Regions from separate parts of the Rahnella sp. 2050 genome, predicted to be linked through region 2. Evidence: predicted binding sites of a transcription regulator. Region 2 holds the regulator's gene; each other region holds the start of a gene.
The links. The regulator CRP, encoded in region 2, controls carbon source genes, mostly activating them, when cyclic AMP is high. The targets are predictions, from matches to a motif close to ATGTGANNNNNNTCACAT.

Region 1: the regulator CRP is predicted to act here: its motif matches at 5,944-5,961, upstream of msrB (peptide-methionine (R)-S-oxide reductase MsrB).
Region 3: the regulator CRP is predicted to act here: its motif matches at 5,637-5,654, upstream of ABIC79_RS03815 (2-hydroxycarboxylate transporter family protein).
Region 4: the regulator CRP is predicted to act here: its motif matches at 4,278-4,295, upstream of aaeR (HTH-type transcriptional activator AaeR).

What each region holds. Positions count from the first base shown of each region.
Region 1 is NZ_JBEPKE010000001.1:366,964-375,010, forward strand. It holds gene ABIC79_RS01540 (DNA topoisomerase III) at 1-339, opposite strand, end outside; gene ABIC79_RS01545 (NAD(P)H nitroreductase) at 563-1,114, opposite strand; gene sppA (signal peptide peptidase SppA) at 1,294-3,147, shown strand; gene ansA (asparaginase) at 3,305-4,318, shown strand; gene pncA (bifunctional nicotinamidase/pyrazinamidase) at 4,332-4,961, shown strand; gene ABIC79_RS01565 (YeaC family protein) at 5,038-5,310, opposite strand; gene msrB (peptide-methionine (R)-S-oxide reductase MsrB) at 5,406-5,819, opposite strand; gene gapA (glyceraldehyde-3-phosphate dehydrogenase) at 6,169-7,167, shown strand; gene ABIC79_RS01580 (D-hexose-6-phosphate mutarotase) at 7,334-8,047, shown strand, end outside.
Region 2 is NZ_JBEPKE010000004.1:365,207-373,253, forward strand. It holds gene ABIC79_RS17705 (aminodeoxychorismate synthase component II) at 1-257, shown strand, start outside; gene argD (bifunctional acetylornithine/succinyldiaminopimelate transaminase) at 381-1,598, shown strand; gene ABIC79_RS17715 (YccS/YhfK family putative transporter) at 2,294-4,369, opposite strand; gene crp (cAMP-activated global transcriptional regulator CRP) at 4,431-5,063, opposite strand; gene ABIC79_RS17725 (OsmC family protein) at 5,426-5,833, shown strand; gene ABIC79_RS17730 (phosphoribulokinase) at 5,837-6,706, opposite strand; gene allS (HTH-type transcriptional activator AllS) at 6,842-7,756, opposite strand; gene ABIC79_RS17740 (ureidoglycolate lyase) at 7,971-8,047, shown strand, end outside.
Region 3 is NZ_JBEPKE010000001.1:849,832-857,878, reverse strand. It holds gene citF (citrate lyase subunit alpha) at 1-901, opposite strand, end outside; gene citE (citrate (pro-3S)-lyase subunit beta) at 932-1,807, opposite strand; gene citD (citrate lyase acyl carrier protein) at 1,804-2,094, opposite strand; gene citC ([citrate (pro-3S)-lyase] ligase) at 2,110-3,204, opposite strand; gene ABIC79_RS03820 (fumarylacetoacetate hydrolase family protein) at 3,291-4,178, opposite strand; gene ABIC79_RS03815 (2-hydroxycarboxylate transporter family protein) at 4,215-5,579, opposite strand; gene ABIC79_RS03810 (ATP-binding protein) at 5,951-7,618, shown strand; gene ABIC79_RS03805 (response regulator) at 7,608-8,047, shown strand, end outside.
Region 4 is NZ_JBEPKE010000002.1:121,931-129,977, reverse strand. It holds gene ABIC79_RS07835 (NAD-dependent succinate-semialdehyde dehydrogenase) at 1-149, opposite strand, end outside; gene ABIC79_RS07830 (maltose acetyltransferase domain-containing protein) at 335-916, shown strand; gene aaeB (p-hydroxybenzoic acid efflux pump subunit AaeB) at 924-2,882, opposite strand; gene aaeA (p-hydroxybenzoic acid efflux pump subunit AaeA) at 2,893-3,828, opposite strand; gene aaeX (p-hydroxybenzoic acid efflux pump operon protein AaeX) at 3,836-4,039, opposite strand; gene aaeR (HTH-type transcriptional activator AaeR) at 4,313-5,251, shown strand; gene tldD (metalloprotease TldD) at 5,325-6,770, opposite strand; gene yhdP (AsmA2 domain-containing protein YhdP) at 6,912-8,047, opposite strand, start outside.

The sequences.
Region 1 (8,047 bases), on a different contig from region 2:
ATCCACCAGCAACTGCCCTTCGCGATCCGGGTCACCGGCGTGGACAACCTGCGAGGCCTCGAGCAATAAGCGTTTAATCACGTTGAGTTGTTTGGCGACGGAAGAACGCGGCTGAAGCTGCCACTTTTCAGGAATGATCGGCAAATCGGCGAGCGACCAGCGCGCAAAGCGGCTGTCGTAGGCATCGGGCTGCGCCTGTTCGAGTAAGTGGCCGACGCACCAGGTCACCACCTGATCGTTGCCACAGGCAATATAACCATCGCCCCGGCGATGAGGTTTCGGCAGGACATCCGCAATCGCGCGGGCAAGGCTGGGTTTTTCGGCAATGAACAGACGCATCAACAGGCACCTGTTTGCGGTGTAATCGCGACAAAGATTTCCATTATCCCACCCTTCATTTCACTACGTCCTCATCATGCAGAGTGGCTATGTTAGCCGCTGACGGCGTAATTAGTAAGATGGTTACAAGGATCCGCGACGGCGGTCGCTCATTTAGGCAGCAAAAAACCGGTTTAATCGGAAAAGGCCGATCAAAACCGGTTGATAAGTGAGCGGTCTGATTTTACAAATGCGTGACGAATGGCGTGCTGTCGGCCGGGATCACCTGCAAACTGGCTTTCAGTTGCGGTGTACCGAGATACAGGAAACCGACGATTTTATCGTTTTCACCACATTTGAATGCCTTGCGTACGTCCGGATGATCAGTCCACGCGCCGGTACGCCAGATGCCGTTAAAACCCTGCGCCAGTGCAGCCATCTGCATGGCATGAACCGCACAACCGGCGGAAAGCAACTGTTCCCATTGCGGTACTTTAGGACTTTCTTTGCACACGGCAATCACGGTAATAATTTGCGGTGCGCGCAATGGCGCCTGCGTGGCTTTCTCAATGGCTTTTTCATCCGCGCCGTCTTTTATGGCGGCCGCGCGCAGCACCTCACTGAAACGGGTCAGGCCGTCGTTTTCAGCAATGACAAAACGCCAGGGTTGCAGGGCACCGTGATCCGGGGCGCGCATACCCGCATGGATGATGTTTTGCAGCGCTTCACCGGCCGGTGCCGGTGCAGCCAGGCGGGAAGCAGAACGGCGGTTAAGTAATAAGTCCAAAGCGTCCATGATATTCTCCTGAGAATAATTGCTATTTGAATTACGTTAACATAATCGTAACGCCTTTTTCCAACGGTCAACTGGCTTTCAGATAATGCATCACTGCCAAACTCTGACATGATTTAAAGCTGACATTTTTCTGGCGGGTCATTAGGATAGCGGGACTTATCTGTCTTGTTGGAGAGACCATGCGCACATTGTGGCGAATTATCGCCGGTTTTTTTAAGTGGACCTGGCGTCTTCTTAATTTCGTCAGAGAATTCATTCTCAACGTATTCCTTATTCTCATTATTCTGGCTGGTGTTGGCATCTGGTATGCCGTGCAGGACAAGCCTGTCGAAACGACCCAAGGTGCACTGCTGGTTGATCTGAGCGGCTCAGTGGTCGACAAGCCTTCCGTCAATAATAAAGTCCGTCAGTGGGGCCGCGAATTGCTGGGCACGTCGAGCAGCCGCTTGCAGGAGAACTCGCTGTTTGATCTCGTCGAGACCATCCGCTCCGCTAAAGACGACAAAAACGTTACCGGGATTGTGTTACAGCTGACCGATTTCACCGGCACCGACCAGTCTTCACTGCAGTACATCGGTAAAGCGCTGCGTGAATTCCGCGATGCAGGCAAACCGGTTTACGCCATCGGCGACAGCTATAACCAGTCACAATATTATCTGGCCAGTTACGCCAACAAAATCTATCTGTCGCCGCAGGGCGCGGTCGATCTTCACGGTTTTGCCACTAACAATCTGTATTACAAATCCCTGCTGGATAAGCTGAAAGTCACCACCAATATCTTCCGCGTCGGAACCTATAAATCTGCCGTTGAGCCATTGATCCGTGATGATATGTCTCCTGACGCCCGTGAGGCAGACAGCCGCTGGATTGGCGGATTGTGGACCAACTATCTCAATACCGTGTCAGCCAACCGTCAGATCACGCCCGAACAACTGTTCCCGGGTGCGGCGGGCGTGCTGGCGGGTATGCAGGCAACCGGCGGTGATATGGCGCAATATGCGCTGAAAGCCAAGCTGGTTGATGCACTGGCGTCACGCACCGAAGCCGACAACGAGATGGTGAAAGCCTTTGGCTGGAACAAAGACACCAAAGACTTTAATTACACCAGCATTTACGATTATTCGCCGAAGCCAAAACCGGACAACAACGATCCGCAAATCGCGGTGATCTTTGCCACCGGTGCAATTAACGACGGTGAAGAACAACCGGGCGCAGTCGGTGGCGACACCACGGCACAGCAAATTCGTGATGCCCGTCTGGATCCGAAAGTGAAAGCGATTGTCTTGCGCGTTAACAGCCCGGGCGGCAGCGTCAGCGCTTCTGAAGTCATCCGTTCCGAACTCGCGGCTGCGAAAGCCGCAGGTAAACCGGTTGTGGTTTCAATGGGCGGTATGGCGGCATCCGGCGGTTACTGGATTTCAACACCAGCCAACTACATCATCGCCAGCCCGAGCACCCTCACCGGCTCCATCGGTATCTTTGGTGTAATCAACACGTACCAGAACACGCTCGATTACGCGGGTGTGCATACCGACGGCGTGGCAACGTCACCGCTGGCGGATATCGCTTCCACCAAAGCGCTGCCGCCGGAGTTCTCGCAGATGATGCAACTCAATATCGAGAACGGTTATAAAACCTTCCTCGGTCTGGTTGCCGATTCACGCCACAAAACGCCTGAGCAGATCGACCAGATCGCCCAGGGCCACGTGTGGATCGGTTCAGATGCCAAAGCCAATGGCCTGGTTGATGAGCTGGGTGATTTCGATGACGCTGTGAAGAAAGCCGCTGAACTGGCCAAACTGCCAAAATGGCAACTGAACTGGTATGTCAGCGAGCCAAGCCTGAGCGACCTGGTATTCTCGCAGGTCAGCGCATCGGTCCACGCTATGTTGCCAGCGGCAATCCAGGCGTATCTGCCTGCGCCGGTGAGCAAAATGGCCATGGCGCTGAAATCACAGGCTGACCTGTTCAGCAACATGAACGATCCGCAGAACCGTTACGCACTCTGCCTGACCTGTGGTGATGTGAAGTAACGTTCCGTTTTGGGATAATGTGGGATAAAGAATCGCCTTAATGCACAGCCCGGAGCTTCTTGCTGAGAACTCCGGGCTTTTTTAGGGTGGGACGTCAGCCACGAAGCCTTTATACTTAGCGCAGTTGCTTTCACCTTTCTAAAAAAGAACATCTTCGATGACTAAAAAATCTATTTACGTTGCCTATACCGGCGGCACAATCGGTATGCAGCGTTCTGAACAGGGTTACATTCCGGTGTCCGGCCATTTACAACGTCAGCTGGCGCTGATGCCTGAATTCCATCGCCCTGAGATGCCTGAATTTACCATTCAGGAATACGCGCCTCTGATGGATTCCTCCGACATGACGCCGGAAGACTGGCAGCACATCGCCGACGATATTCAGGCGCATTACGACGACTACGACGGTTTTGTTATCCTGCACGGCACCGACACCATGGCATTCACCGCTTCTGCACTGTCGTTCATGCTGGAAAATCTGAGCAAACCGGTGATTGTGACAGGGTCACAGATTCCGCTTGAAGCGTTGCGTTCTGATGGTCAGATCAACCTGCTGAACTCGCTGTATATCGCCGCGAATCATCCGGTCAACGAAGTCACCCTGTTCTTCAACAACCGTCTGTATCGCGGCAACCGCAGCACCAAAGCGCACGCAGATGGTTTCGATGCCTTTGCCTCACCGAACCTTTCGCCGCTGCTGGAAGCCGGGATCCACATCCGCCGACTTTCCACGCCGTCACTGCCTGAAGTGCCTGCGGCGAAGCTGAAAGTGCATCACATCACGCCACAACCGATCGGCGTGGTAACGATCTACCCGGGCATTTCCGCCGAAGTGGTACAAAACTTCCTGATGCAACCGGTAAAAGCGCTGATCCTGCGCTCCTACGGTGTCGGTAACGCCCCGCAAAAAGGCGACCTGCTGAAAGTGCTGAAAGACGCATCTGAGCGCGGCATTGTGGTGGTTAATCTGACGCAATGTATTTCAGGGCGCGTCAACATGGGCGGCTATGCCACCGGCAACGCCCTCGCCCATTCCGGTGTGATCAGCGGCTTTGATATGACCGTGGAAGCGGCACTGACCAAGTTGCATTATCTGCTCAGCCAGTCACACACTCCCGAGGAAATCCGCGAACTGATGCAGCAAAACCTGCGCGGCGAACTCACCGAATAAATAAGAGGGCGATATGAAATCTGCTTTGTTGCTGGTCGATCTGCAAAATGATTTTTGTCGCAGCGGCGCGCTGGCCGTGACTGACGGCGACGCCACGATTGCGGTTGCCAATAAGATGATGACATGGTGTAAAAGCCATGACATCGCCGTGGTGGCATCGCAGGACTGGCATCCGGCGGGACATCGCAGCTTTGCGGTGAATTCCCACGCGGAGCCCTGGACGTCGGGCGAACTGAACGGTCTGCCGCAAGTCTGGTGGCCGGTTCACTGCGTTCAGCGTGAACCGGGCGCTGAATTTCACCCGGGGCTGAATCTGCCGCAGGTGGATTTTGTGGTGCAGAAAGGCACCAATCCTGACATCGACAGTTACAGTGCGTTTTTCGATAACGGACATCGTGCTGCTACGATGCTCAATGACTGGCTGAAAGCGGCGCAGATTACACATGTGTATGTGATGGGGCTGGCGACGGATTACTGTGTGAAATTCACGGTGCTGGATGCGCTGGAGCAAGGTTATCAGGTGACACTGCTGACCGACGGTTGCCGTGGCGTCAATCTGCAACCCGAAGACAGTGCTGAAGCGGTTGAAGCGATGCGTAAAGCAGGGGCAAAAATCAGTACCTCTGAGGCAGTAACAGGCTGAATTTGTCTTCCCGTCTGACTTGATAAAGGCGCTTCAGCGCCTTTATCAGCAAACAGCACTTTCGCAACCCGCCCACTTACTCCGGCTTCAGTTTAATCAGCGTATCCTGCGTAAATTGCTGTTTCAGTTCCTGCTTGCTTTTGGTGACAATCTGCCCGTCCGTGCCAATGCTCATGTGCTGGGCATCAACATTGTGACGCGACTGATACAGCATCACGGCCTGCAGGCTGTGCTCTTTCTGTTCCGGCGTCAGCGCGACACCGTCCGGCCACTTTCCGAGTTCAACTGCCTGCGCGAGACGTGCGTAAATTTCCGGCGTCATTACATCAATAAGTTGATTAATTTCCATCTGAGCACCTTGTGTTCATCTGTATTATTCAAACGGTTTTGAATAATAGCTGAATCGATTTTGTCGGTAAAATTACATCACCATTTTCTTGCGAACTAACCGCGGGTTTTATTGCCACTTTTGCCATCCGTAAAGCTCATTGAGGCAGAGTTTATGCAGTAACGTTCACCTGTCGGTTTCGGGCCATCCGGGAAAACATGCCCCAGATGAGCTTCACAGCGGGAACAGCGGATTTCGACACGCGCCATTTTATGCGAATTATCAGTGAGATATTTGATCGCATCAGGGTTAACTGGCTGATAAAAACTTGGCCAGCCACAGCCGGAATCGTATTTGGTATCGGAGTAGAACAACGCTGACTCGCAGACCACGCAATGATAAATCCCTTCGCGGTGGTTGTGCAGCAATTTTCCGGAGAACGGAGGTTCTGTTCCGTGCTCCTGCGTGACATAACGTTGAATTTCAGTGAGTTGGTCAAGTGTAGGGGAAGATTTGGCTTCAATGCTCATGATTCTCGTTCTCTGACGAATATAAAAATCAACTTAAATAACAGTTTATAATAACAAAAAATTAACAACGAGTCTGCCCGTTTTGTCCTAAACTGTATGGCATCAGCGTTAGCCAGCTTGCAACTTGTGATGGCGATCACACTCCTGATCTTCCGGCTCTTTATATTCTGTTTTTCGCCCCCATGTGGTTGTGAGCCGATTTAAAAACGGAACGTGCAATAAGCGAGCAAGAGTAGGTCGTCGCTTTGACTTACAGCAATAATTGACACGATTCCGCTTGACGCTCAGCAAGGTTTTTGTAATTTTACAACCAACCTTTTATTCACTAAAAAAATAGCTGGTGGAATATATGACTATCAAAGTAGGTATCAACGGTTTTGGCCGTATCGGTCGCATTGTTTTCCGTGCTGCTCAAGAACGTTCTGACATTGAGATCGTAGCAATCAACGATCTGTTAGACGCGGACTACATGGCATACATGCTGAAGTACGACTCAACTCATGGTCGTTTCAACGGTACTGTTGAAGTTAAAGACGGTCACCTGGTTGTTAACGGCAAAACCATCCGTGTTACCGCTGAGCGTGACCCAGCTAACCTGAAATGGAATGAAGTTAACGTTGACGTTGTAGCTGAAGCTACTGGTCTGTTCCTGGATGATGCGACTGCTCGTAAGCACATCACTGCAGGCGCTAAGAAAGTTGTTCTGACTGGTCCTTCTAAAGACAACACCCCAATGTTCGTTATGGGTGTTAACCATAAAGAATACGCAGGTCAGGAAATCGTTTCTAACGCATCTTGCACCACTAACTGCCTGGCACCACTGGCTAAAGTTATCAACGACAACTTCGGTATCGTTGAAGCACTGATGACCACTGTTCATGCAACTACCGCAACTCAGAAAACCGTTGATGGCCCGTCTCACAAAGACTGGCGCGGCGGCCGCGGCGCATCCCAGAACATCATCCCTTCTTCTACCGGTGCTGCTAAAGCAGTAGGTAAAGTTATCCCAGCTCTGAACGGTAAACTGACGGGTATGGCGTTCCGCGTTCCTACTCCTAACGTTTCTGTTGTTGACCTGACTGCACGTCTGGAAAAACCAGCGTCTTACAAAGAAATCTGCGCAGTAATCAAAGCAGCTTCTGAAGCAGGCGATCTGAAAGGCGTTCTGGGCTACACCGAAGACGACGTAGTATCTACCGACTTCAACGGCGAAAAACTGACTTCCGTATTCGATGCGAAAGCAGGTATCGCGCTGAACGACAACTTTGTGAAACTGGTTTCCTGGTACGACAACGAAACTGGCTATTCAAACAAAGTATTGGATCTGATCGCTCACGTTTCCAAATAATTGGTTATGTGAATGAACTGATTGAAGGGCGACGCAAGTCGCCCTTTTGCTTTCTGTCGGATGCACTTTTTTATCAGCACATGAGTGCGATCAAACAGACGGGTTTGGTTCATGTGTAGTCTTGGTTCAAAATCGTAATTGTTTAACCCTGACAGGATTTTAGATAATGACAGAACAACTCTTTTCTCTTCCGATCGTAAACCAAATCTCTACCTCCGTTAGCCAGCGTCTTGTCGACGAACTGCCGGTACTCGTTGTGACTCATCCGAAAGTCCGTGCTGCCATTGCCCTGCAAGGTGCACATCTGTTGGCATGGCAGCCTGAAGGCGAAGAGCCGGTGCTATGGATGAGCAGCGCCAGCGCGTTCAAAGAAGGCGTTGCGATTCGTGGCGGTATCCCTATCTGCTGGCCGTGGTTTGGTCCGGCGGGCAAACCCTCACACGGTTTTGCACGTAACGTTGCGTGGGAACTGACTGACCACAAAGAAACTGACGAAAATGTGGTACTGACCTTAACGCTGAAAAGCTCCCCTGAAACACTGGAATTATGGCCGCATGCATTCACGCTGACGGCACGCTTCACGCTCGGGGCAACCTGCCACATCGAGCTGGAGTCGACCGGTGATTTCGAAGCCAACAGCGCCCTGCACACCTATTTCAACATTGGCGACATCGCCGATGTCACTATTAAAGGCCTGGGCAACAGCTTTATTGATAAAGTCGATGGCGCAAAAGCCAAGCAGGAAGACGGTGATCTGACCTTCACGGGCCAGACTGACCGCATCTACACCCAGCCGCAAGCCACCAGCGAAATCGTTGATCCGGTTCTGAAACGTACGCTGGTTGTCGCACATGAAAATAACGCCGATGTGGTGGCCTGG
Region 2 (8,047 bases):
TCCGCCATACCGGCAGGAGTGTCTTTACCGGGCTGAATAATCCGCTGACCGTGACGCGCTACCATTCGCTGGTGGTCGCGCCACAGACGCTGCCCGATTGTTTCGAGGTTACTGCATGGACAGAACGGGATGGTGGTCGTGACGACATTATGGGCATCATGCACAAAACCTTGCCGCTGCATGGCGTTCAGTTCCATCCTGAAAGCATTTTGAGCGAGCAGGGGCATCAGCTTTTGGATAATTTCCTTAAAATCTAATCAGTTAATATTGCTGAAAAAATTACTTACCCATCAGATGCGATTTCTGTTTGCCTGTGTGTGATTTTTTATGCATATTTTGTGATTATATTTTCATATCAATGGTCGTGAGGGAGAAGGGTAATGGCGGAAAAATCATCGGTAGATCGGGGCACATTCGATAGAGTTATTTTGCCGGTTTATTCACCTGCGAAATTCATTCCCGTGAAAGGTAAAGGCAGTCGCGTGTGGGATCAGCAAGGGAACGAGTATGTTGATTTCGCCGGGGGTATCGCTGTGACGGCGCTTGGACATTGCCATCCGGCACTGGTGAAAGCGTTGCAAGAGCAGGGCGAAACCCTGTGGCATGTCAGTAACGTATTTACCAATGAACCCGCCCTTCGACTGGCGCAGAAGCTGATCGACGCCACCTTTGCCGACCGCGTATTCTTCGCCAACTCCGGCGCTGAAGCCAACGAAGCGGCCTTTAAACTGGCGCGCTATTACGCTTCGCACCGTCACAGCCCGTACAAAAGTAAGATCATCGCTTTCCATAATGCCTTCCACGGTCGCACGCTGTTCACGGTTTCCGTGGGTGGCCAGCCGAAATACTCCGACGGCTTCGGCCCGAAACCCGCTGATATTGTGCACGTGCCGTTCAACGATCTGGATGCCGTAAAAGCGGTGATCGACGACCACACCTGCGCCATTGTTGTCGAGCCTGTGCAAGGGGAGGGCGGTGTCACACCTGCGACCAAAGCGTTTCTGCAAGGTCTGCGTGAGCTTTGTGACAAACATCAGGCGCTGCTGGTGCTGGATGAAGTACAAAGCGGCATGGGGCGCAGCGGCAAGTTGTTCAGCTACATGCATTACGGCGTGACGCCGGACATCCTGACCACTGCTAAAGCGCTCGGCGGCGGTTTCCCGGTTTCCGCCATGCTGGCAACCGAAGACGTGGCCTCGGTGATGGAACCGGGCAAACATGGCACCACCTACGGCGGTAACCCGCTGGCCTGCGCCGTCGCTGAAGCCGCGCTGGATATCATCAATACGCCAGACGTGCTGGCCGGGATCAACGAGCGCCGCGAGAAATTCATCAGCGCGCTGGAGGCCATCAACCAGAAATATCACATCTTCAGCGAGTTCCGCGGTCAGGGGTTGCTGATCGGCGCCGAGCTTTCTGATGCGTATAAAAACCGCGCCGGAGAATTCCATGCCGCCGCGGCAGAATTCGGATTGATGATGCTGGTCGCCGGACCAAACGTGATGCGGTTTGCGCCATCGCTTGTTATCGACTTCGCGGATATTGAAGAAGGGATGGAAAGGTTTGAGAAAGCCGTGGGGAAAGTTTGCGGGGGGTGATCCCCACGCCTCCGTCTTTAAACGCTTGATCGAGACAATTTCGGTTTCTCACTAACATTTATCACATGGCCTCTCGCGCCGAAACCGACCAAGAGGGAAAAGTGCTTTTTCCCTCTTGGATCTCCCTTCGCTTTTTCACTGCGCGCTGTCGCGGGCACGGCGGACATGTTCTGGCGCATTAGTGTGTGGCGCAAAATGTCATCGCTGCGCGATTCCCGAATTTCAGGCTTCGAGCCATAGGTCTCGAACCGTTCATTCGGTGCCATTTTTGAGCACGCCAATCGACATTTCTAAAAGATAAAACCCTTCTCCTTTTGAATTTAGAATCCTGCGGGCGATTCAGAAATCTTGCTGAACGGAGCGGCTTCGAGACCAGTGGCTCGAAGACCGAGAGAAGGAACCGCAACGCGGCAAGATTTCCAGCCTGTCGCTGTGGTTGCTGGAACATAGCCTACGAGCGAAGCGCGCAGTTTAAGACGTGGAGATTCCAAAGAGGGCTCGTCTTAGCCCTCTTTGGTCGGTTTCGGCTCGGTGAGTTAAGCGAACACGGCAATTGAAAAACCGAAACTTTCTCAATCCGTTTAAAAGAACGCCAGTACACGGCATCCGTACTTGAGAAACCGAGATATTCGCAATTTCAAAAAGCAGTCTGGCTGCAAGCCAGTAAAACGGGGATTTGAAAGGGGCATCCCCCTTCACGCCCGCCGCGTCAGCCAGATCCCATGATGCGGCCTCTGCTTCCACGCCAGTGACGAGATGGTATGCATCACGCTGAGATGTGAAATTACGCGCCGCAGATGGCGTTCCATTTCGGTCAGTGGCATATCCGGGTGAAGTTCCGGCGCATTAAACAGGTTGTTCTCGCTGCCCGGCCCGTCGTAGAGCAGTCGTTGCTGACAGCTTTGCAGCGCGATTTCGCAGGTCTGTAAATACTCTGTCGCCAGTTTTTCCGGCAGCATGTAATGCTCGCGGGCGAGGATCGTCATCGCGTTGATATGCTCAACCACAAACTGACTGTGCGTCACCCACAAACGCATATCCGCCAGATAATGTGAGTTAAAACCCGGCTCCTGCATCGCCTGATTTAGCGAAGTGAACAGCTTATTGTGCGCCTGATTGACCTGCATACGGGTGTACGCCAGTTTGGCGGTGTCGGGGCTTTCCTCGAGCAGCAGGCGGATAGCGTCCTGATAGATTTCCAGCGCCTGGTGTGCATTCTGGCGCAGCAAACCGCTTTGCCATTGCGGCCACAGCCAGATAGTGCCACCAAAGGCCAGCGCGCAGCCGATCAGGGTATCGACCAGTCGTGGTACCAGAAAATGCACGCCGTTCATCGCCAGCAATTGCAGGGTATACACTGCAGTCACCGTCATGCCGACCATCGCCAGTCCGTAGTTTTTGCGCAGAACGGTATAGGACAACAGGGTGATCAGCAACATGCACAGCAGCGTGGTGCCTTCCGGCAGTTCCAGTTTGAGCAAGCCTGAGGCAATCAGCAATCCGGCCAGCGTACCGAGTGCACGGTGCTGGATCCTCACCCGCGTGGCGTTATAACCGTTCTGGCTGACCAACATGATAGTCAGCAAGATCCAGTAGGGTTTGGGCAAATTGAAGAACAGACCCAGACTGCTGCCAATCGCCAGAATAATGCCCAAACGTGCGGCATTACGCAGTGCCACGGATTTGAAGGAAAGATAGCTTTTCAGCGCGGGCCAGAAGGGCAAACGCGGCTGGGTGTTCATCAGGTCACGTTTGTACAACGGCCGCTGTGTGCGTAACAGACGGGCAATGCGGCTGAAATGGTAATAACAAAACTGACCTACCGGATTGTCCGGGTTGCGCGCGGCGATTTTCTCCAGCGCGGTCAGCTCATTGGCCATCGTAAAGCGCCCGGATAAACGGTGATAAAGAATATCGTCGGCAATCACCCGAAGACGGGTGGAAATCACCTGTGCATTTCGGCGGATAACCGCTTCGGCATGGCTTTCCTCCACCAGTTTCTGCACTTCTTCCGGCTGATGCAGGCTCACTGTAATGTGCTCCTGCAAATCGAGCGCCACCTGAAAACGCTGAAACAGCCGCTTATGGTGATGATGATGTCCGTGCTGGGGCAACATGTGTAATTGCTGATAAAGCAGGGCAATCAGGTCGATAACCTGCTGCTGGCGGGCTAGCAGTGGGGGTAACGCGGTTTCGGGATCGGTATGTTGCGTCAGCAGGCTGTACTTGGCTTCGAAATAATCCGCGAGTTGCAGATAGAGCTGGCTGAGTGTTTCGCGCATCGGCTGTTCTTCCGAAATACGAAACCACGCCCAGTTAAACAATCCGTACCAGGCTGTGCCAGCGGCGAACAACACCGGGGCCTGCCACATCGGGCGCACGCCCACCATACTCAGCGTGAAGATAGTCGCCACCAGCGCACCGGGCAGCAGGCGCGCATGCAGCGGGCTGATTTCACCGGTGACGCCGAGCAGTAACGCCAGCGACAGCATGATCAGCGGCAGCGGTATATGCCAGCTTTCGAGCATCAGTTGCAGCAGAAGGCTGCTCACGGCAAAGAGTGAACCGCCGACGAGCAGGCGTTTGAAAAAGCGTTTATGCGGGGTATCCAGACCGGCGATGTTACAACAGGCCGGGCAGAGGGAAAACAGCAGGCCCATTTGCAAATTGCCAAACAGCCAGCAAATGCCAACAGGTAAGCACAACACCAGCGTCTGGCGCAGCGCGTAGTTCACTTCAGGATGGTAAAACAGTCTTCGCCATAGCGTCATGGGTAAAGCTTAGCCCATAAAAAAGGCGCGACAGTGTTTTGCCGCGCCAATTTTTGAGGGATTAACGTGTGCCGTAAACGACAATCGTTTTACCGTGTGCGGAGATCAGGCTTTGATCTTCCAGCATTTTGAGAATGCGTCCGACTGTTTCACGTGAACAACCGACGATTTGGCCAATTTCCTGGCGGGTAATCTTGATTTGCATCCCGTCCGGATGGGTCATTGCATCAGGCTGTTTAGCCAGATTGAGCAAGGTTTGAGCGATACGACCGGTAACGTCAAGGAAGGCAAGGTTGCCGACTTTCTCTGACGTCACTTGCAGACGGTTGGCCATCTGCGCGGAGAGACGCATCAGAATATCCGGGTTAACCTGAATCAGCTGGCGGAATTTTTTATATGAAATTTCAGCCACTTCACAGGCAGTTTTAGCACGTACCCAGGCACTGCGTTCCTGACCTTCTTCGAAGAGTCCCAGCTCACCGATGAAGTCACCTTGGTTAAGGTAGGACAGTATCATTTCCTTGCCTTCTTCATCTTTAATCAGGACAGCAACTGACCCTTTCACGATGTAGTAAAGCGTTTCGGCTTTTTCACCCTGGTGAATCAGCGTACTTTTAGAAGGATACTTATGTATATGACAGTGAGACAGGAACCATTCAAGAGTCGGGTCTGTTTGTGGCTTGCCGAGAACCATTTGCTATTATCCTCTGTTGTTATCGCTGCCCAAAATCACAGGGCTCAGAGTTCCCTGTACGGCACTTCAAATCCAAAGCGCCCTTTCAGCATATAACTCTCCAGAAATGCTGCAAGCGGATGTCGGAGTGCAACAGCCTGTTTATTGCTGTCATCACCGTGGGTTCTGTACTTAAACCGCAAAAACCGTCACCGCAATTTACTGGAAAGTATGTTTCGGCTTTGTTTGTAGCACAGGTTTGAGATGCTGTCTTCTGTTGTCTCGCTTCAGCATGATGGCGATCGGGTTACGTTGCCAGATTTTAGGTGAAAGGGTACTCTGAGAGCAGATTTCGACAAGTTTATTCACCGGGAGAATAGTTCATGCATGCACGTGTCAAATGGGTTGAAGGACTGACATTTTTAGGTGAGTCTGCATCGGGTCATCAGATTTCAATGGATGGAAACGCGGGTGATAAAGCCCCAAGCCCGATGGAAATGTTACTGATGTCCGCAGGGGGGTGTAGTGCAATCGACGTGGTGTCAATTTTGCAAAAAGGTCGTAATGACGTGCGTGATTGTGAAGTGAAGCTGACCTCACAACGCCGCGAAGAAGCGCCGCGTCTGTTCACTCACATCAATCTGCATTTTATCGTCACCGGTAAGGATCTGACCGATAAGATTGTTGAACGTGCGGTCAGCCTGTCTGCCGAAAAATACTGTTCTGTGTCTCTGATGCTGGGTAAAGCGGCCACAATCACCCACAGCTTTGAAGTGATTGCAGCCGAATAAAGTTTACTCGATCTTCTTGCCTTCCATCAGGCGCTGCACCAGCGGCGCCATGATCAGCTCCATCGCCAGCCCCATTTTGCCGCCCGGCACCACCAGTGTTTTGATGTGCGAGATAAACGACCCTTGCAGCATGGCCAGCAGATACGGGAAATCGATGTCATCCAGTCCCTGAAAATGAATCACCACAAAGCTTTCATCCAGTGACGGAATGGCTTTGGCGGCAAACGGGTTCGAGGTGTCGATGGTGGGTACCCGCTGGAAATTGATGTGTGTGCGGGAAAACTGCGGCGTAATGTAATTGATATAGTCATCCATCGAACGCACGACGGAATCCATCACCGCTTCACGGGAATGCCCGCGCTCGCCGGTATCGCGCACCAGTTTCTGGATCCATTCGAGGTTGACGATAGGCACTACGCCGACCAGCAGGTCGACCTGCGCGGCAACGTCAATTTTGTCCGCCACCACACCACCGTGTAACCCTTCGTAAAACAAAATATCCGTCGGTTCCGGCAACGCCTGCCACGGCGTAAAGGTACCCGGCACCTGATTGTAGGGAACGGCTTCGTCATAAGTATGCAGATACTTACGTGAACGGCCAGTGCCGGTTTTACCGTATTCGATAAAGCTTTTTTCCAGCAAACCAAAGTCATTGGCTTCCGGCCCGAAGTAGCTGATATGACGTCCCAGATCGCGCGCCTTGCGTATTGCCGCATCCATTTCAGGACGGGTGAAATGATGAAAACTGTCGCCTTCCAGTTCCGCCGCACGCAAACCAAGCTGCTGAAATATTTTACGAAATGCCACGCTGGTGGTCGTGGTGCCTGCACCGCTCGAACCGGTCACGGCAATAACAGGATGTTTGGCTGACATAATGCGCTGTTCTCCATAAAGGTGATGCAGGCAGGCGAGACGCGGTCTTTTCTGTGGTCGAAGATCTGGCGTCAAGGCTGCGCATAATTAAGCCTATTGTTACCATATTTATTCGCGAAGCCAAAGAGGGCATCACTATTCTAAACCCGCCAGCAACGGTTGGATCAGCGGGTCTTTCTGGTGGAACAGAGAAACAATGTCATGCAGCGCCTTGCCTGTGTACTCCTTTTTCCACGCCAGACTGAGCGGGGAAGGGGCGCGCGGATAGCGGATTTGCCGGGCGATCAGCTCGCCGCTGTCGAGATATGGCTGGCACAGATGGCGCGGCAGAAAACCGATACCCATTCCCTTCAGGTGACAGGCCAGTTTAGTCGCCACATCTGCCACGATGATCTGCCGTTGCCCGGTCAGCAACCAGGCTACCCGCTTGTTCAGATGGCGCGAGGTGTCTTCCACATTGATGGCAATGTACTGACGCAACACCGCTTCTTCCAGCATGCCAGTGATGTGCTGCAGCGGATGAAAGGGCGCATGAACAAAAATCCAGTCCACTTCACCCAGCGGCAGCAGATTCACGGCGTTAGAAAGAGATTCGGTGCCGGTGACGCCAATCGCCAGCTGAAAATCTTCGTACAGCAGCGTATCCCATACCCCCATGTAAATCTGTCGTGTGAAAGTGAACTGCGTGAACGGGTAGCGCTGCGTCAGACAGCTTAATAACGCCGCCAGAGTTTCAGGGCAGTACATCAGATTGTTCACCACCACATTCAGCTGGCGCTCAATGCCGTCGTTAATCTGCTGCAGTTCTGCCGGTACACCCTCCAGCCAGGTTAGCCACTGGCGACATCGTTCAAGCAGATGCTGTCCGGCGGGCGTCAGCGACACCGTACGGGTCGTGCGGTTGAGCAATAACGTCCCGGCACTGTCTTCCAGCATCTTAATTCGATAGCTGATGGTCGCGGGCGTTTTATGCAGCATCTCTGCCGCGCGGGAAAAGCTGCCTGTTTGCGCGACGTGCATAAAGGTTTTAATCGACTCCTCATCCAGCATAGGTCACCTGAAGTAATGTTAATGCATTGAATGAAAAAGATTTTATAGATTTAACCTGATGAGAATTGTGGACTTCATCAATTTTATGGAATCTTTTTCCATATTTCGATTGAGCAAGTTGGAAAAAGTTTCTACAGTAATTGCATTGAGGATAAATCCGCCAATCTGGCGGGCTTATCTCACCGGTTTTATTTTAAATGCAGGGATGAATGCCATGGAACTTCCGGTTTACCCGCTGACCCAGGCGGCCTTCGCGGTTTACGGCGATGTGATTGAGACGACAGGTCGCGA
Region 3 (8,047 bases), on a different contig from region 2:
CGAGGGCAAAACGGGCGGTGATCTGGTTGCGTTCCATTTTCTCTTCCATGAAACGGGTGCAGGCCGTAGCCGCTGCGCCGGAACCGGTTTGCATTGAAAAGCCCGGCTTGAAATAGCCGGAGTATTCGATGACTTCAGCCGCCGTGCGGGCGATCATCAGTTCGCGCGGATTACTGGTCACCCGCGCTGCGCCGACGCTGATTTTTGCCGGATCGCCGACCTGATCGACTTTAACGATGTAATCCACCTGATCCTGCACCAGGCTGGCGGGCATATTAGGGAAGGGCACCAGTTCTTCGGTCAGCAGCACCACGGTTCTGGCGAACTGTGCATCCACCATCGCGTAGCCCAGCGAACCGCAGCAGGATTTACCGTGCGTGCCGTTGGCATTGCCGAATTCATCGCTGCATGGCACGCCGAGAAACGCGACATCAATCTTCAGCTCGCCGTCCTGCAATAATTTAACCCGCCCGCCGTGCGAATGGATTTGTACCGGTTCTTCCATCAGCCCGTGAGAAATGGCATCGGCCAGTTTGCCACGCATCCCGGAGGTATAAATACGGGTGATGACGCCGTTGCGGATAGGTTCGATCAGCGCATCGTTGCAGGTCATCAGCGAACTGGACGCCAGCGTGAGGTTTTTAAAACCGAGCTTCGCCAGTGTGGCGACGACGTTATTAATGACCTGATCACCTTCACGGAAAGCATGGTGGAAGGAAATGGTCATGCCGTCTTTCAGGCCGCTGCGGGCGATCGCCTGTTCCAGTGAATCACAAAGTTTACGGTGCAGGCGGGCATCGGGATCGGAAAGATACGGCGTATTGCGGTGCGCGCCGTCAAAGGCAGTCAGATGCCTGAGCTGCGGATAAAGGCTGTGCAAAGTTTCAGTTAAATGACTCATTATCTTGATATTCCTGTGCAAAATTGAGGGCTAGCGACGGATGCCGGATGCACTGGCGCGTTCCAGTACCACCTGCGCATGGTTAATGATCGGGCCATCGATCATCTTGCCGTTGAGCGAAATTACGCCCAGACCCTTGCGCTCGCCTTCCTCTGCGGCGGCAATCACGCGGTGCGCATAGTCGACATCTTCCTGCGTCGGTGCGTAAGCGTTATGCAGCAGCTCAATCTGTCGCGGGTTGATCAGGGATTTGCCGTTAAAGCCCATCTTGCGGATCAGTTCCACTTCACGCAGGAAACCGGCCTCATCGTTGATGTCGGAATACACCACATCGAAGGCGTCAATTCCGGCGGCGCGTGCCGCGTGCAGCACGGCGCAACGGGCATAAAACAGTTCGGTACCGTCGCCGCGCTCGGTTTGCATGTCCATCACATAATCGAAAGCCGCCAGCGCGATGCCGATAAGACGCGGCGAGCAGCGGGCGATCGCCACGGCGTTAATCACACCAATGGCCGATTCGATGGCCGCCATAATTTTGGTGGAGCCACCTTCGCGACCGCAGTCTTTCTCGATGCGTTCGATATGCGCTTCCAGCTCAAAAATATCTTCCGGCGTATCGGTTTTGGGTAAGCGCACCACATCCACGCCCGCCCGCACCACGGCCTCGAGATCTTTAAGGCCAAAGGGGGTGCTGAGCTGATTGATGCGCACCACGGTTTCAATATCGCGATACATCGGGTGTTGCAGGGCATGAAATACCAGAATGCGTGCGGTATCTTTTTCGCGCAGCGAAACGGCATCTTCCAGATCAAACATGATGGAGTCAGGGCGATAGATAAATGCCGTGGATAACATGGCGGCGCTGGACCCCGGCAGGAACAGCATACTGCGGCGGAGTTTTTTCATCGTAATGTCTCCCAGTTAATCTCTTCAGCCTGTGCCGCACGCAGTACTGCACTTTGTACCCGGGCGCGGATCACACAATCCAGCGCACCTTTATCTTCGATAATCACCAAACCCGCGATGACGCCGAGTGCACTCAGCGTGTCATTCACTACACTGCGGATCTGGTCGCCAAATTGTTTGGCGACCTCGCTGCTGATCACCACATTCAGCTCACTGGCCGGGGCGATTTTTACCAGTAAATCGCTGGATTCAACCGTGCCTGCCAGCGCCTCCTTCACAATTTTCATCAATATTTCCTGCTGTTAACAAAGTGAGGGTGAAATAATAAGGACATCGTCATGCGCCGGTTCTGCGGGCGCAGTGGCGGAATAGTGTTGTTCAAGGTGTACATAAGTGCTGAGCGGAACAATGTCCCGGATGCGCGGTAACTGATGCGCCCGGAGCAGCACACGCACTTCTGAGGCCGAAATGGCCCGGCCGCTGGCGTGACGTTTGCGCGGCAACTCAATCACCTTCAGCGGTGGCGACGCCAGGCGTGCGGGCGCTTCCAGCCAGTCATGCATGTCGCAGTTGTACTGATGGGTCACCGGACAGAAAGGCTCGCTGCCGACAAAACGGTGGGTAATGCCTAACGCCGGTGCGATGTACTGACGAAAAATCAGCAAATCCATCACGCTCCACGCCTGATTCACCAGCCCGGCGTCCTTGAGAAAATAGCCAGGAAAAGTTGCGCGGGAGATCAGGTATTCAGAACCGGCATGTACCGTCACGTTGGGCAGGTCCGCGACACCCAGACGGACCATTTCAAGACGTTCTTTAAACGGGAAATACGACACATCTTCGCTCACCACAAACACATGCAACCAGTCGCAGGTTGCCGCTGCCTGTTCTGCCAGAAAGCGATGCCCGAGGGTGAACGGGTTGGCATTCATTACCACGGCACCGATGCGCTGGCCGCTGTGATGATGGCGTTGCAACCCGCGGCAATAATGGCTGATGCCCACCGGCGTGTTTTCCATCAGCACGGCAACGTCATCCCATTGCACCAGCGGGTAAAATCCGCAGCCGCGAAAGCGCTGCAGATTCGATGGCCGCGTATAGAGAAATAAATGGAATTTGCCGCCGGACACCGCCAGATTTTCCACTTCACCCAGCAATCTGGCGCTGAGATTTTCCCCGCGCCAGTCGGCGGCCACGGCGACGCATTTGATAGTGTTGCTGACCAGACCGGCACAGCCGACCAGCCGGCGGCCGGAGCAGGCCACCACGAACTGCTCAATGTCGTCATCCATGCCTAACTGGCTTTGCTGCAACAGGGTGCGGATATCCTCCAGCATGCCTTCCGGCGGCTGGCTGACACTGATGACATGAAAGTCCGGTTGGTCACGGCTGAACATAATGCGTTCCTGATGTCGGCTGTAAGTCAAAGCGATGTTTAAAACGCCGGGCTGAATGCCCGGCCAGTTCGGTCAGTGTTAACCGGTTAGTGGGCTGCCTGGGCATGACTCACCTGACGGCTGGCGGCAACCTTCGTGTCTGCTGCGACAATCATATTGCTGAGATGACCAATCTTTTCGATTTCTACTTCGATACGGTCGCCGGGTTTCATAAACAGCGGCGGTACGCGCTTTTTACCCACGCCGCCCGGTGAGCCGGTAATGATCACGTCACCGGCACTCAGCGAGGTAAAGGTGCTGATGTACTCAATCAGTTCGGCGACTTTGTGGATCATGCTGCGGGTGTTGTCGTCCTGCACCATGTGGCCGTTCAGCCAGGTGCGGATCGCCAGGGTGTGCGGGTCGGGGATTTCATCGGCGGTGGTCATCCACGGTCCGAACGCACCGGTTTGCGGCCAGTTTTTACCGGCGGTAAACCAGGTGTGCTGCCAGTCACGGGCGGAGCCGTCCATATAACAGCTATATCCTGCGACATGAGTAAGTGCATCTTCGCGGGAGATATTTTCCCCCGCAGAACCGATAATCACCGCCAGTTCACCTTCGTAATCGAACTCGACAGAAAGGCTCGGTTTGATAACGGGAGAGGCATGGCCGGTTTGGGAATCGGCGAAGCGGACGAACAGCGTCGGGGCCGGATTATGCTGATCAAACTCTTTACGCTTTTCGGCGTAATTCATGCCGACACAGAGAATTTTTTCCGGATTCTGGATCACCGGCAGAAAAGTCAGGTCGTCGAAATCCACATCAGCGGGCAGGGCAGCCAGCGCCTGGGCCTGTGCCAGTGCATTGCCTGCCAGCAGGGCTTTGAGGTCGGGATAACGTTGCCCGAGATGACGGCCGAGGTCGATCATGCCGCGCTCTGTCGCGATGCCGTAGGACTTGCGTCCCTGATAGAGATAACTTGCCAGTTTCATAAAAATGTCCTGAATTAAAAAAGGGTTAGCCCGGCGTCAGACAAGGAAGTTGCCAAGCACCAGCAGGGAGACTGAAACATTGATGGCGCCGCCAATGCGCGTAGCAATTTGGGCAAATGGCATCAGTTGCATGCGGTTACCCGCTGTCAGAATGGCGACGTCACCGGTACCGCCCTGACCGCTCTGGCAGCACGAAACAATGGCCACATCAATCGGGTGCATGCCAATTTTCTTGCCGACGAAGAAGCCGGTGGCGACCAGCGCCGCAACGGTGCTGACAATGACCAGGAGATTAGAAATGGTGAATGCGGCGACCAGTTCCTTCCACGGTGTGATGGCCACGCCGACGGCGAACAAAATCGGGTAGGTGACGGAAGTCTGGAAGAATTTGTACACCACCTGAGAACCTTCGAGGAGGCGGGGTGAAACGCCGTGCGCCAGTTTCAGGCCAACGGCCGCAAACAGCATGCCGACCGGTGCAGGAAGACCAATCAGTTTGTGTAACAGCATGCCCACCATATACAGCAGAACGGCCAGCAGGGCGCCTGCCGCGATGGTGGTGACATCCGTTTTACCACCGGTGCCGCTCAGCTTGCTGCTGTCAGCGGTGGCATTTTTGGAAGACGGCATCAGCTGGCCTTCGCCGGTCAGATGCGGATAGCGTTTACCTAACTGATTGAGTGAGCCGGAAATGACGATAGCGGTCAGACCCCCCAGCATCACGATAGGCAGAATGCGACCCAGCGCTACGCCCTGATCCATATGCAGGATGGCTGCATAACCGATGGAAAGTGGAATCGCTCCTTCACCGACGCCACCGGCCATAATCGGCAGGATCAGGAAGAAGAAAATCTGGAAAGGTTCCATGCCCAGCGACAGACCAACGCCCATCCCGACCAGCATGCCGACCACTTCGCCACACAGCATCGGGAAGAAAATACGCATGAAACCCTGGATCAGCACTTTGCGATCCATGCTCATGATGCTGCCCACGATGATGCAACAAATGTAGAGATACAGAATGTTGGTGCTTTTATAGAACTTGGTGGTGGATTCCACCACGACATCCGGCAGCAGGCCGTAATAGACCAGTGCGGAAGGAATGAACGTGGCGCAAATCGCTGCCGCGCCCATCTTGCCGATGAAAGGAAGACGTTTGCCGAATTCGCCGCAGGCGAATCCAAAGAATGCCAGCGTGGCGACCATGACCACGATGTCGCTCGGCAGTTTGCCGTCGAGACAATCTATTGCGATAAGCAACCCCGCCATGGCAAACAGCGGCAACGGAATAATGCCGATTTTCCAGGTGTCGAGAATGTGCCACCATTTTTCTTTTAATGAGAGCTGTTTTGCGGAAGAAACTCCCGCGGGAACAGAATAAGTGTCGTCGGTTGTACTCATGATGAATCCCCTGTGTCAATTTGTGCAGGGAGTGTAAGAGGAATAATAACCGGTAATATGTGAAGTGCCGCAAATTAGACAGGGTGTTTTAAAGGAGCGAAAGGTTTTTATGGTTTTAATTAATTTAAAAATTCGTGATGCGTTTATTTTCTCGTGGTTTTTATGGTGTTATTTGTAATTATAATATTAATGTTAATTTATCGTGAAATAGCTGTTGTGAATTATGTGTTGTGCCGTCAGAGGCTTGCGGTGCCTGAAGGTGTTCTGCGGCATGCCTCGCAACTTTGATCCTTCATTCTGACGGAAATACCGGGAAATGATAATCTTCACATACTGTTTGTTAATATCACGGTCTGGCGATAGGTTCTCCGATGCGGTTCCGTCTTTCTTTTCAGATAAAGCTTTTTGTTTATCTTGTTCTGTTATTTATGGCGCTTTTTTCGCTGACAGGTGTTTATTACTATCACGATATAGAACGTCAGTTATATGAAGATATGGGTATTCGTGCAAAAGTTCAGGCAGAGGAAATTGCACTTATTCCCTCATTAATTACCGCAGTTGAAAATAAGGACATTTCAGCAATTAACAGTTTAATGAGGAATATTTCTGCTCACAGCGATGCCAGTTATATGGTGATCGGCGATGGTAAAGCGATACATCTGTTTCATTCGATTTATGCTGACCGCGTCGGAAAAACGCTGGTCGGAGGGGACAACGAAGAAGTGCTGGCGGGTAAAAGCACCACCACCGTCCGGCTGGGTGGGATCGGGCTGTCGCTGCGCAGTAAAGCACCGATCGTGAACGCGCAAGGCAAGGTGATGGGTATCGTTTCTGTCGGCTATCTCACCAGCCACATCAACAGTCTGACCGTTGAAAAAGCCATCCGCATTTTACTGGCGGCCGCTACCTTGCTGCTGGCGTTGTTTACCTTTTCATGGTTTTTTTCACGTTCGATTAAACGACAGATGTTTGCGCTGGAGCCCCGGGAAATCGGCCTGCTGGTGCGTCAGCAAAAGGCGCTGATGGAGTCGATTTACGAAGGGGTGATCGCCATTGATGCGCACTCCCGGGTGGCGGTCATCAACCAGGCGGCCAAAAAGCTGCTCAACCTTGATGTGCCGTCCCGTGAACTGCGTGGTCAGCCGCTCAGGCAGGTGATTGCGCCGGTCAGTTTCTTTGACCCGCAGGTCATGCTGAAAAAAGACATTCACGACGAAATCTGCCTGTTCAATAACCTGACCGTGATTGCCAGTCGGGTGCGGATCATGCTGGAAGACCAGCTTCAGGGCTGGGTGATCACTTTTCGGGATTGCAGCGATATCGACCGGCTCAGCATCCAGCTAAGTCAGGTGCAGCGTTATGCCGATAACCTGCGGGTGATGCGGCATGAACAGCTCAACTGGACGGCAACGCTCGCTGGCCTGCTGCATATGGGACGCTACGATGAGGCGATTCGTTATATCGAGGCCCAGTCTGAAAGTGCGCAGGAATTGCTGGATTTCGTTTCAGAGCGGTTCTGCTCGCCAAGGTTGTGCGGTTTATTACTCGGAAAATATGCCCGTGCCCGGGAAAAAGGTGTTGAGCTCACATTCGATCCTGCCTGTGAATTAACGTATCTGCCTGCTGCGCTCAGTGAAACTGAACTGATGTCGATCATCGGCAACCTGCTGGATAACGCCATCGAAGCCACGTTACTGCGCGGCAGTGATGCCGGGCCGGTTGAAGTGTATGTCGTTTCCGGCACGGATGAGCTGGTGATTGAAGTCGCTGACCACGGCATCGGGATTGCGCAGGAGCGGCGCGAACAGATTTTTGCGCTGGGGGTGACATCCAAAACGCAAGGCGATCACGGGCTGGGACTGCATCTGGTTGCCAGCTATGTCAGCCATGCGGGCGGAACCATTGAAGTGTCCGATAATCCGCCGAGCGGCGCTGTTTTCTCGGTCTTTATTCCGGTGTGCTGCCCTGAAGAAAAGGGTGGTTTTATGCCGGTAATCCCCGACCAGAAGAACTGGAAGAGAGCAAATGATGCAAGCTGAAATGATTGACGTAATGATTGTTGAAGATGAAAACCAGCTGGCACAACTGTATGCCGAACTGATTGATAATCACCGCTGGTTGCGACTGGTGGGTGTCGCATCCACGCTGCATGAAGCGAAAGTGCTTATCGAAGAAAAGCGGCCGCAACTGCTGTTGCTGGATAACTATTTGCCTGACGGTCAGGGGATTTCACTGATTGAGGATGACCTGCTGAAGAGAACACCCTGTTCGGTGATTTTTATCACCGCCGCCAGCGACATGAATACCTGCAGTCAGGCGATCCGCTGTGGTGCTTTTGATTACATCCTCAAGCCGGTGTCGTGGAACAGGCTGCAACAATCGCTGGATCGCTTTATCCAGTTCAGCCAGACACAGCGGACCTGGAAAGTGGTGGATCAGCAAAACGTAGACAGCCTTTATCAGCTCCA
Region 4 (8,047 bases), on a different contig from region 2:
TTACCGGCTTTGGCGACTTTGGCGACCACATCGCCGGTTGCCGGATCCAGCACATCAAAGGTTTCTTTGGCTTTAAGCCATTTACCACCGGCAAAATAGCCGGTCTTAAATAATGGATGCGTGGAGAGTTTATGAGGTTGGGCTGACATGAGGATCCTCCTGATTTATGCCGTTTTAAGCGATCTATCAGGTAAGTATAGCGGCTTGAGCAGAAGCGTCTGTCAGACAGCACTGAGAGACACAGATCGCAAAGTGAATTGTCATACGTTCACAGTTTCCGCATCCCTCAGTAAACTGCGGTGAACCCCACCCCATTTTTACAAAGGAAGAAGGCATGTCGACGCGCGAAAAAATGAATATCGGTGAACTTTATACAGACATGGACGAAGGATTGCCGGAGGAACGCGGTGCCGGAAAAGAGCGGGTGTATGATTTCAATCTCACGCGCCCTTCTGAAGAGGCAAAGCGCCTACAATTGCTCAGAAGTATTATGGGCAGTCTGGGGGAGTCCTGCTGGATTGAGCCGCCGCTGCGCGTCGCGTATGGCACCCATATTCATATCGGCAACCACTTTTACGCTAACTTCAATCTCACGGTGGTGGATGACGCCACCGTGACCATTGGCAATAACGTGATGATCGCACCGAACGTCACGCTCGCCACCGCCGGACATCCCATCGATCCTGACATCCGCATCACCGGACAGCAATTCTCGCTGCCGATTGTCATTGAAGATAATGTCTGGCTGGGCACCGGCGTGATAGTCAATCCGGGTGTGACGATTGGACGTAACAGCGTGATTGGGGCTGGCAGTGTGGTGACCAAATCCATTCCCCCGGATGTGGTCGCGGCAGGTGTACCCTGCCGCGTATTACGTCCGATCACCGCCAGCGACCGTGAGGCTTTCCTGAGATAGCCGCCGGTCAGGCCAGGAACGCGTGCTGATAACGTTGCAGCATGTCAGTGAGGCGCCTTACCGGCTCGGTCACTTTCAGTGGTGCGTCGTACTCGACCAGTTTCTCCTGATACTCACCCAGCTCTTTCAGTAACCGCTGATAATAATAGGTGCGCTTGCCTTCACCTGAAGCAGAGACCACGTGATCGGCCGTATTACGGATTTTCTTGTGGAATGCCGACAGCTCATCATTCACCGGCACTTCTGCCAGTTTCATGCGCTGGTGCGCGATAATCAGCATCAGCGCCAGACGGTATTTACCAATATCGTTCGGGAACATCACCAGCAACTGGTTCAGCTGATGATAAAGCGCCGGAAGATGGTTTTCACGACGCCGGTACGCTTTGGTGGTCAGCGCCGATACCGCGCTGCTCATAAAGCGGTTAAGCAGCGTACGCCCGGTTTTCTCGCGAGACTTGTCGCGCACAATCAGCAACACCGCCATCGCGATCACCGTACCGATCGCCTGCCCCATCGCGTTATCCAGAAACGACGTGACGTTAAAAACCATCGGATTGCTGAGCACCAGAATATTAATGGTGCCCGCCAGCAACCCGAGCATACCGAGACGACGCTTGGTCACTTCGATACCGATAAAGAAGGTGAAGATCCCCAGCATCAGACACAGCAGGAACAGGCTCTGCTGCGTTGCGGGCATGATCAGCATAAACATCATCGAGCCGACCGGAATCGCCAGCAACATGCCGATAATGAAATCCATCGCCATGCCTTTCGGGTTCGGCGTACGCATCGCCAGCGAAGTCACCACTGCGATGATAATCACGCAACCACTGGCTGACGTCCAGCCGGTCCACAGCCACATCAGGCAGCCGATGGTTGTCGCCGTGAAGGTTCTCAGGCCGTTGACCAGCGCATGGTGACGTTCTGCTGAAACAGGCCGCACCACCACTTCGCCATCGAGCACCCCGCTTTCAATGGTGCTGATACTGCTGTTGGTCTGGATGCCTTTCATCAGCAACAGCGCACGGGTTCCGGCGCCGGTCCAGGCGCTGACCGTCATCAGTACGTTGTCGCTGTGCATGCCGGTAATCATCTGGCGTAATTGTTTCAGTCTGCGATGCACATCCGCCACGTTTTCAGCGGGTTCAGCAAACAATGCTTTCAGTTCAGGCGAGCCCCGTTCCGGAGAGCTTTGCATAATCAGATAGGTTTCGCACGCCTGGGTGATCATGCTCAGCGAGGTGCTGTGCAGCGCTTTCAGGCGCCGATTACACCGCTGCCAGCGCGACGACTCCATCATCAGACTGCCGCGCATCCCGTTCAGCGCGGTCGTGCTTTTCACCAGGTTGTTCCAGGACTTATCGATGTCTTCCTTCGTCCCGCTATTCACGCAAATCCGCATCAGCGCAAACTGATCCAACATCAGCTGACTGACGGCACGGTCAATATCTTTTTTGATGGAACGGGGAGAGAACAACAGGTCAGCGACGATAGCGCAGCAAATCCCGATAACGATTTCACTGCAACGCTCAACCGCAAACTGCGGAGTTTGCAAAGGCGAGCTGGCGGAAGTCACTACGATAATCAGCGCGGTATAACCAGCCAGACCCAGCGCATACGAGTTCTCGATACGAACCAGCGACGACCACCAGGTGCACACGCCCGCCCAGATGCAGCATAACAGCAGCATAACGACCGGTGCGCGGGCGGTAGCAATCACGATCACCAGCGCCGCGATACAGCCGATAAAGGTGCCGATAACCCGCAGAAAACCACGATGACGAATAGCACCGGCAAAGGGTTCACCACCCGCCGCCAGCGCAGGTCCCGACGTTACGATCGCGGCAGTCATGGCCGACCAGCGCGGGGTTTCGAGTTGCAGATAGAACCCGAGAACCAGTGCGCCGAGGATCGCGAACGTCAGCTTGCAGGCAAAACGCACGCGCGGGATAAGTACGCTATTCATCTTTCCGGCCTTAACCAAACTCTCTCAGACGGTGCAGGAGGCGAAGGAACGGGGATCCTTCATCTTGTTTACGGTCATGGCTGCCGGTAATCACGACCGTCGCCGTGGTACCTGCCGGATAAGGATGTTGCTGGTCTTTGTCATCAAGCAGGATTTTCACTGGCACACGCTGTGCCAGACGCACCCATTCAAGGTTGCTGTCGATGGTCGCCAGACCGTTGGTCGCCGCAGAAGAGGAGCTGTTCGTCACCGCCGCCGCTACGCTGTCGACCGTACCGTGCATAATACGGTTGCTGCCGAGCGGCGTGATTTCCGCACGATCCCCTTTTTTCAGCCCCGGCAGTTTGGTTTCTTCCAGATACGCCAGAATGTAGAAGGAATTTTTCTTCACCAGCGCCACGGCAGTCGAACCCCGGTTAATGTAGTTGCCCGGATGAACGGTCAGGTTAGTCACCCAGCCATCAGCAGGTGCGACAACCACGGTACGTTCCAGATCCAGCACCGCCAGATCCCGTGCAGCCTGCGCTTTCGCCAGCTGATGTTCAGCGGTTTGCAGCACGTTATTGGCCTGATCGATTTCTTCCTGCGACATGGCCTGTACGCCCAGTTTCACACGACGTCCGGCCTCGCGCTTTTTCTCAGAAGCCAGCGCCTGGTAATACGCGACGTCAGCACTCGCTTCGTCCAGCGCCTGCTGGTAGCGCGGCTGGTCAATTTTGAACAGTACCTGGCCTTTTTTCACCAGTTGGTTATCCGTTACTGGCACATCGGTAATCAGACCGGTGACATCGGGCGCGATGGACACAACGTCAGCGGTAAACTTGGCATCACGGGTCCATGGAGATTCTGTATAGAACGCCCAGGCTTTGAAGATTGCGATGACAGCCAGCACGACAAGAATCAACGTTATTGTGTAACGTATTATTTTTATGGAGAAATTTTTCACAACGCCCTCAGACGAACATGCAGGAGATCAGGTAGAAAAGACAGCAGTACAACGCTGTGTTGAACAATGCCGGGTGCCAGACAAAATCATAAATTCCGGTGGGTTGCAATATGCGCCGCAGCAGGAAAAACACCACCAGCGCCAACAATATTTCAAAAAACACCGGAGGAAACGACAATCCGAAAATCACCATTACCGGAAGCAAACTCATCAAAAATTCCTTACATTATTACGACGGACAAACACATATCGTCCCGCGCACGCATTATTCGTTATTTTAGGCAACGGCACGCGACCCCGGAGAAAATAATTCAACGGGAGCAGAGCAATGAAGCTGCAGAGTTGCCAGGGAAGTGTGCGAAGGTAAGCATGATGTCAGGAAAACTGAAACCTGAGCTTTATCGCCCGGAAGGGTATATTAGCGTGCTTATTATCAACAGATCAACGTTCTGTGATCTAAATCACTTTTAAGCCAGAGTTAACAATGGACCGATTAAAACGCATGTCGATCTTTGCTCAGGTCGTGGAAAGCGGCTCCTTCACGGCGGCCGCACGACGCCTCGACATGAGCGTTTCTGCCATCAGCCAGACGATTTCAAAGCTGGAAAATGACTTACAAATCAAATTACTAAACCGTAGCACCCGCAGCATCGGCCTGACAGAAGCCGGTAAACTTTATTATCAGGGTTGCCGGAAAATGTTGCACGACGTACGTGAAGTGCATGAACAATTGTATGCCTTCAACAACACCCCGACCGGAACATTACGCATCGGCAGTTCATCGACGATGGCACAAAATGTTCTTGCCGCGATGACTGCGGAAATGCTCACCGAATACCCCGGTCTGACGGTGAATCTGGTGACTGGCATTCCGGCACCGGACCTGATCGCTGACGGACTGGACGTGGTGATCCGCGTCGGCGCGTTGCAGGATTCCAGCCTGTTCTGCACCCGCTTAGGCTCAATGCCGATGGTGGTGTGTGCGGCGCGCAGTTATCTGGCACAACACGGCACGCCGGAGAAACCCGCCGATATGGTGAATTTCTCCTGGCTGGAATACAGCGTCCGCCCGGACAGTGAATTCGAACTGATCGCCCCCGAAGGTGTTTCAACCCGTATTACACCGCAAGGCCGCTTCGTGACTAACGATTCGCAGACCATGATCCGCTGGCTGAAAGCCGGTGTCGGTATCGCGTATGTTCCGCTGATGTGGGTGATTGAGGAGATTAATGCCGGTGAGGTGGAGATTCTGTTCAGGCGCTATCAGTCCGATCCGCGCCCGGTTTACGCGCTGTATACTGAAAAGGACAAACTGCCGCTGAAAGTGCAGGTCTGTATTGATTATCTGACGGATTATTTCAAACGGGTAAGCAAGGTGTATCAGGGATACCGGCAGGGCAAGAAAGTGACTCAGTGGAATTGAGTTCGTATCAAACCAAAAACCCACCTGACCTCCCCTTGTGAAAGGGGAGGGATAACACCGAAATAATCTTCTGCTACGCAGTGCCGCCGACGGTGAGATTATCCAGTTTCAGGGTAGGCTGACCGACCCCGACCGGCAGGCTCTGGCCTTCTTTACCACACACACCGACGCCTTTATCGAGCGCCAGATCGTTGCCGACCATGGAAATCTGTTGCATCGCTTCAATGCCCGAGCCGATCAGCGTCGCGCCTTTCACCGGTTTGGTGATACGGCCTTTTTCGATCAGATAAGCTTCGGAGGTAGAGAACACGAATTTACCCGAGGTGATATCCACCTGACCGCCGCCGAAGTTTGGCGCATACAGGCCAAATTCTACGCTACTGATAATGTCTTCCGGCGTTGATTTCCCGGCCAGCATATAGGTGTTGGTCATACGCGGCATCGGCAGATGTGCGTAAGATTCGCGGCGGCCGTTACCGGTCGGCGCAACGCCCATCAGGCGCGCATTCAGTTTGTCTTGCATGTAGCCTTTCAGCACGCCGTTTTCGATCAGCACGTTGTACTGCCCCGGCACACCTTCGTCGTCAATCGCCAGTGAACCGCGCAGACCCGGCAGGGTGCCGTCGTCCACTACGGTACACAGTTCAGAAGCCACCCGTTTGCCCATCTGACCGCTAAATACAGAGGTTCCGCGACGGTTGAAGTCACCTTCCAGACCGTGGCCTACCGCCTCATGTAACAGCACACCCGGCCAGCCTGCGCCCAGCACCACCGGCATGCCACCTGCCGGGGCGGCGACTGCCGTCAGATTCAGCAACGCCATACGCACGGCATCACGGGCAAAAGCTTCCGCACGCACTTCACCGTTAACGGTTTCGAGGAAGTAGTCATAACCAACACGACCGCCGCCGCCACTTGAGCCACGCTCACGACGTCCATCCTGTTCAACCAGAACGCTCACGGACAGACGCACCAGCGGGCGAATGTCTGCCGCCAGCGTGCCGTCGGTGGCTGCCACCAGGATGTTTTCATACACGCCGGTGATGCTGGCACTGACTTCCTGCACGCGCTTATCGGCCGCACGGGCAATTTTGTCGACGCGGTGTAGCAGTTCGATTTTTGCTTCGCGTGACAGGCTTTGCAGCGGATCCAGCGGAGAATAAAGAGATTTATAGGCAATTTCGCCCAGCGTATGCGCTTTGCCATTGCCCTGGTCGCGGACAATGCTGCGGGCAGCTGTTGCACTCAGGTTCAGGGCATTCAGCGTGATTTGGTCAGCATAAGCAAAACCGGTTTTTTCACCGCTTACCGCACGAACACCGACGCCCTGATCGATATTGTAAGAACCGTCTTTGATGATGCTGTCTTCGATCACCCAGCTTTCATGGAAACTGGACTGGAAAAAGAGATCGGCATAATCAAGACGACGTTCAGACAACTGGCCCAAAATGGAAAACAGATCCTGATGACTCAGATTATTAGCAGTTAGTAACTGCTCACTGACTAAGGCCAGACTCATAGATGTTCACTCTCTTTTAGACGACAATCCGGCGTGCAGACTGTGGTCTACACAGTCTGCACGCCAGACAATCCATTGTTACAAGGTTATTAACAGCCTAACACAGCATGAACGAGGTTTCCTGCCACCTTCACGGTGGCGTTACTGTGCGGCGGCGGCTTTTGGATGTTCAACCGGTTTACGCAGAATTTCGTTGATACGGGGTTCTGCGATAGTGCCGTCAATCTGATAGCGGATAAGCGAGATTTTATTCCACAGCGGGGCCAGCACTTTACTGGCAGCGAAGACTGCAACGCCGACTACCGGGTTGATGACGAACGCCGTCGCCACACCTACTGTGGCGGAAATTTCCGGCGCAATGACCGCTTCGAGATCCAATTGCTGATTCACGAAATTGACCTTCCCGGTGATGGCGATATCTGCTTCCAGTCCGTCAACCAGCAGATCGTCGGTATGAAGTACGCCGTCTTTAATCCAGGCCGTGGATTTGATGGAGTCAAAATAGAAGCCCTGCCCAAAGGTATCGCTGAAATCAAGACGCAGTTTGCGCAGCAGCGCATCGAAGCTGACCAGTCGCAGCAATTGTCCGGCGCGGCCCGTGCCGACATCCGCAATTTCGCCTTTGCCCAGCGTGTTTTTCAGGGTGCCGTTCAGTGTGCTGATATCCGGCTTCCACGGCACGGATTTCCAGTGCAAATCAAAGTTAACGTCAAACGGCGCGCCTTTCAGTGGTGTAGTCACGCCAAAGAATGACATGGCCTGCTCAATATTCTTACCGGTCAGCTTGCCTTTCAGGCCGGTGTTTTCGCCCTGCCCGTTCTGCCTCCAGTCGCCCTGCACGTCGAGACTTGCCACGCCGGTATCTATCAGACCGTTACGCAGCATCAGTTGATCGCCTTGCGGTGTCAGGTCAGCATTCACTTTGCGGAAGTTCTGGCCGAGGAACCAGCAGGCTTCACAACGCAGTTGCAATGCCGGCCAGCTGGCAAACGAAATCTTTTCAGTAGCAAACGGATTACCGCCCGGCTGACCGCTGCTGGCCACATCCGCAACCGTCCATTGCGGATTGAAATAGACGTATTTCAGATTAGCCAGCCACGGACCGTTGTCATTCATATTCAGCCTGCCATCGATTTCCTTACCTTTGGCAGTGACCTCCATGCCCTGATGCCCTTGTACCGAGGTGAGGGTCAGGTCATTCCAGACCTGTCCGCCCAGTGTCAGCGCAGGCGTTGTCAGGATAATCTGGTGCGGGAAGCTGAAACCGGCCAGTTTAG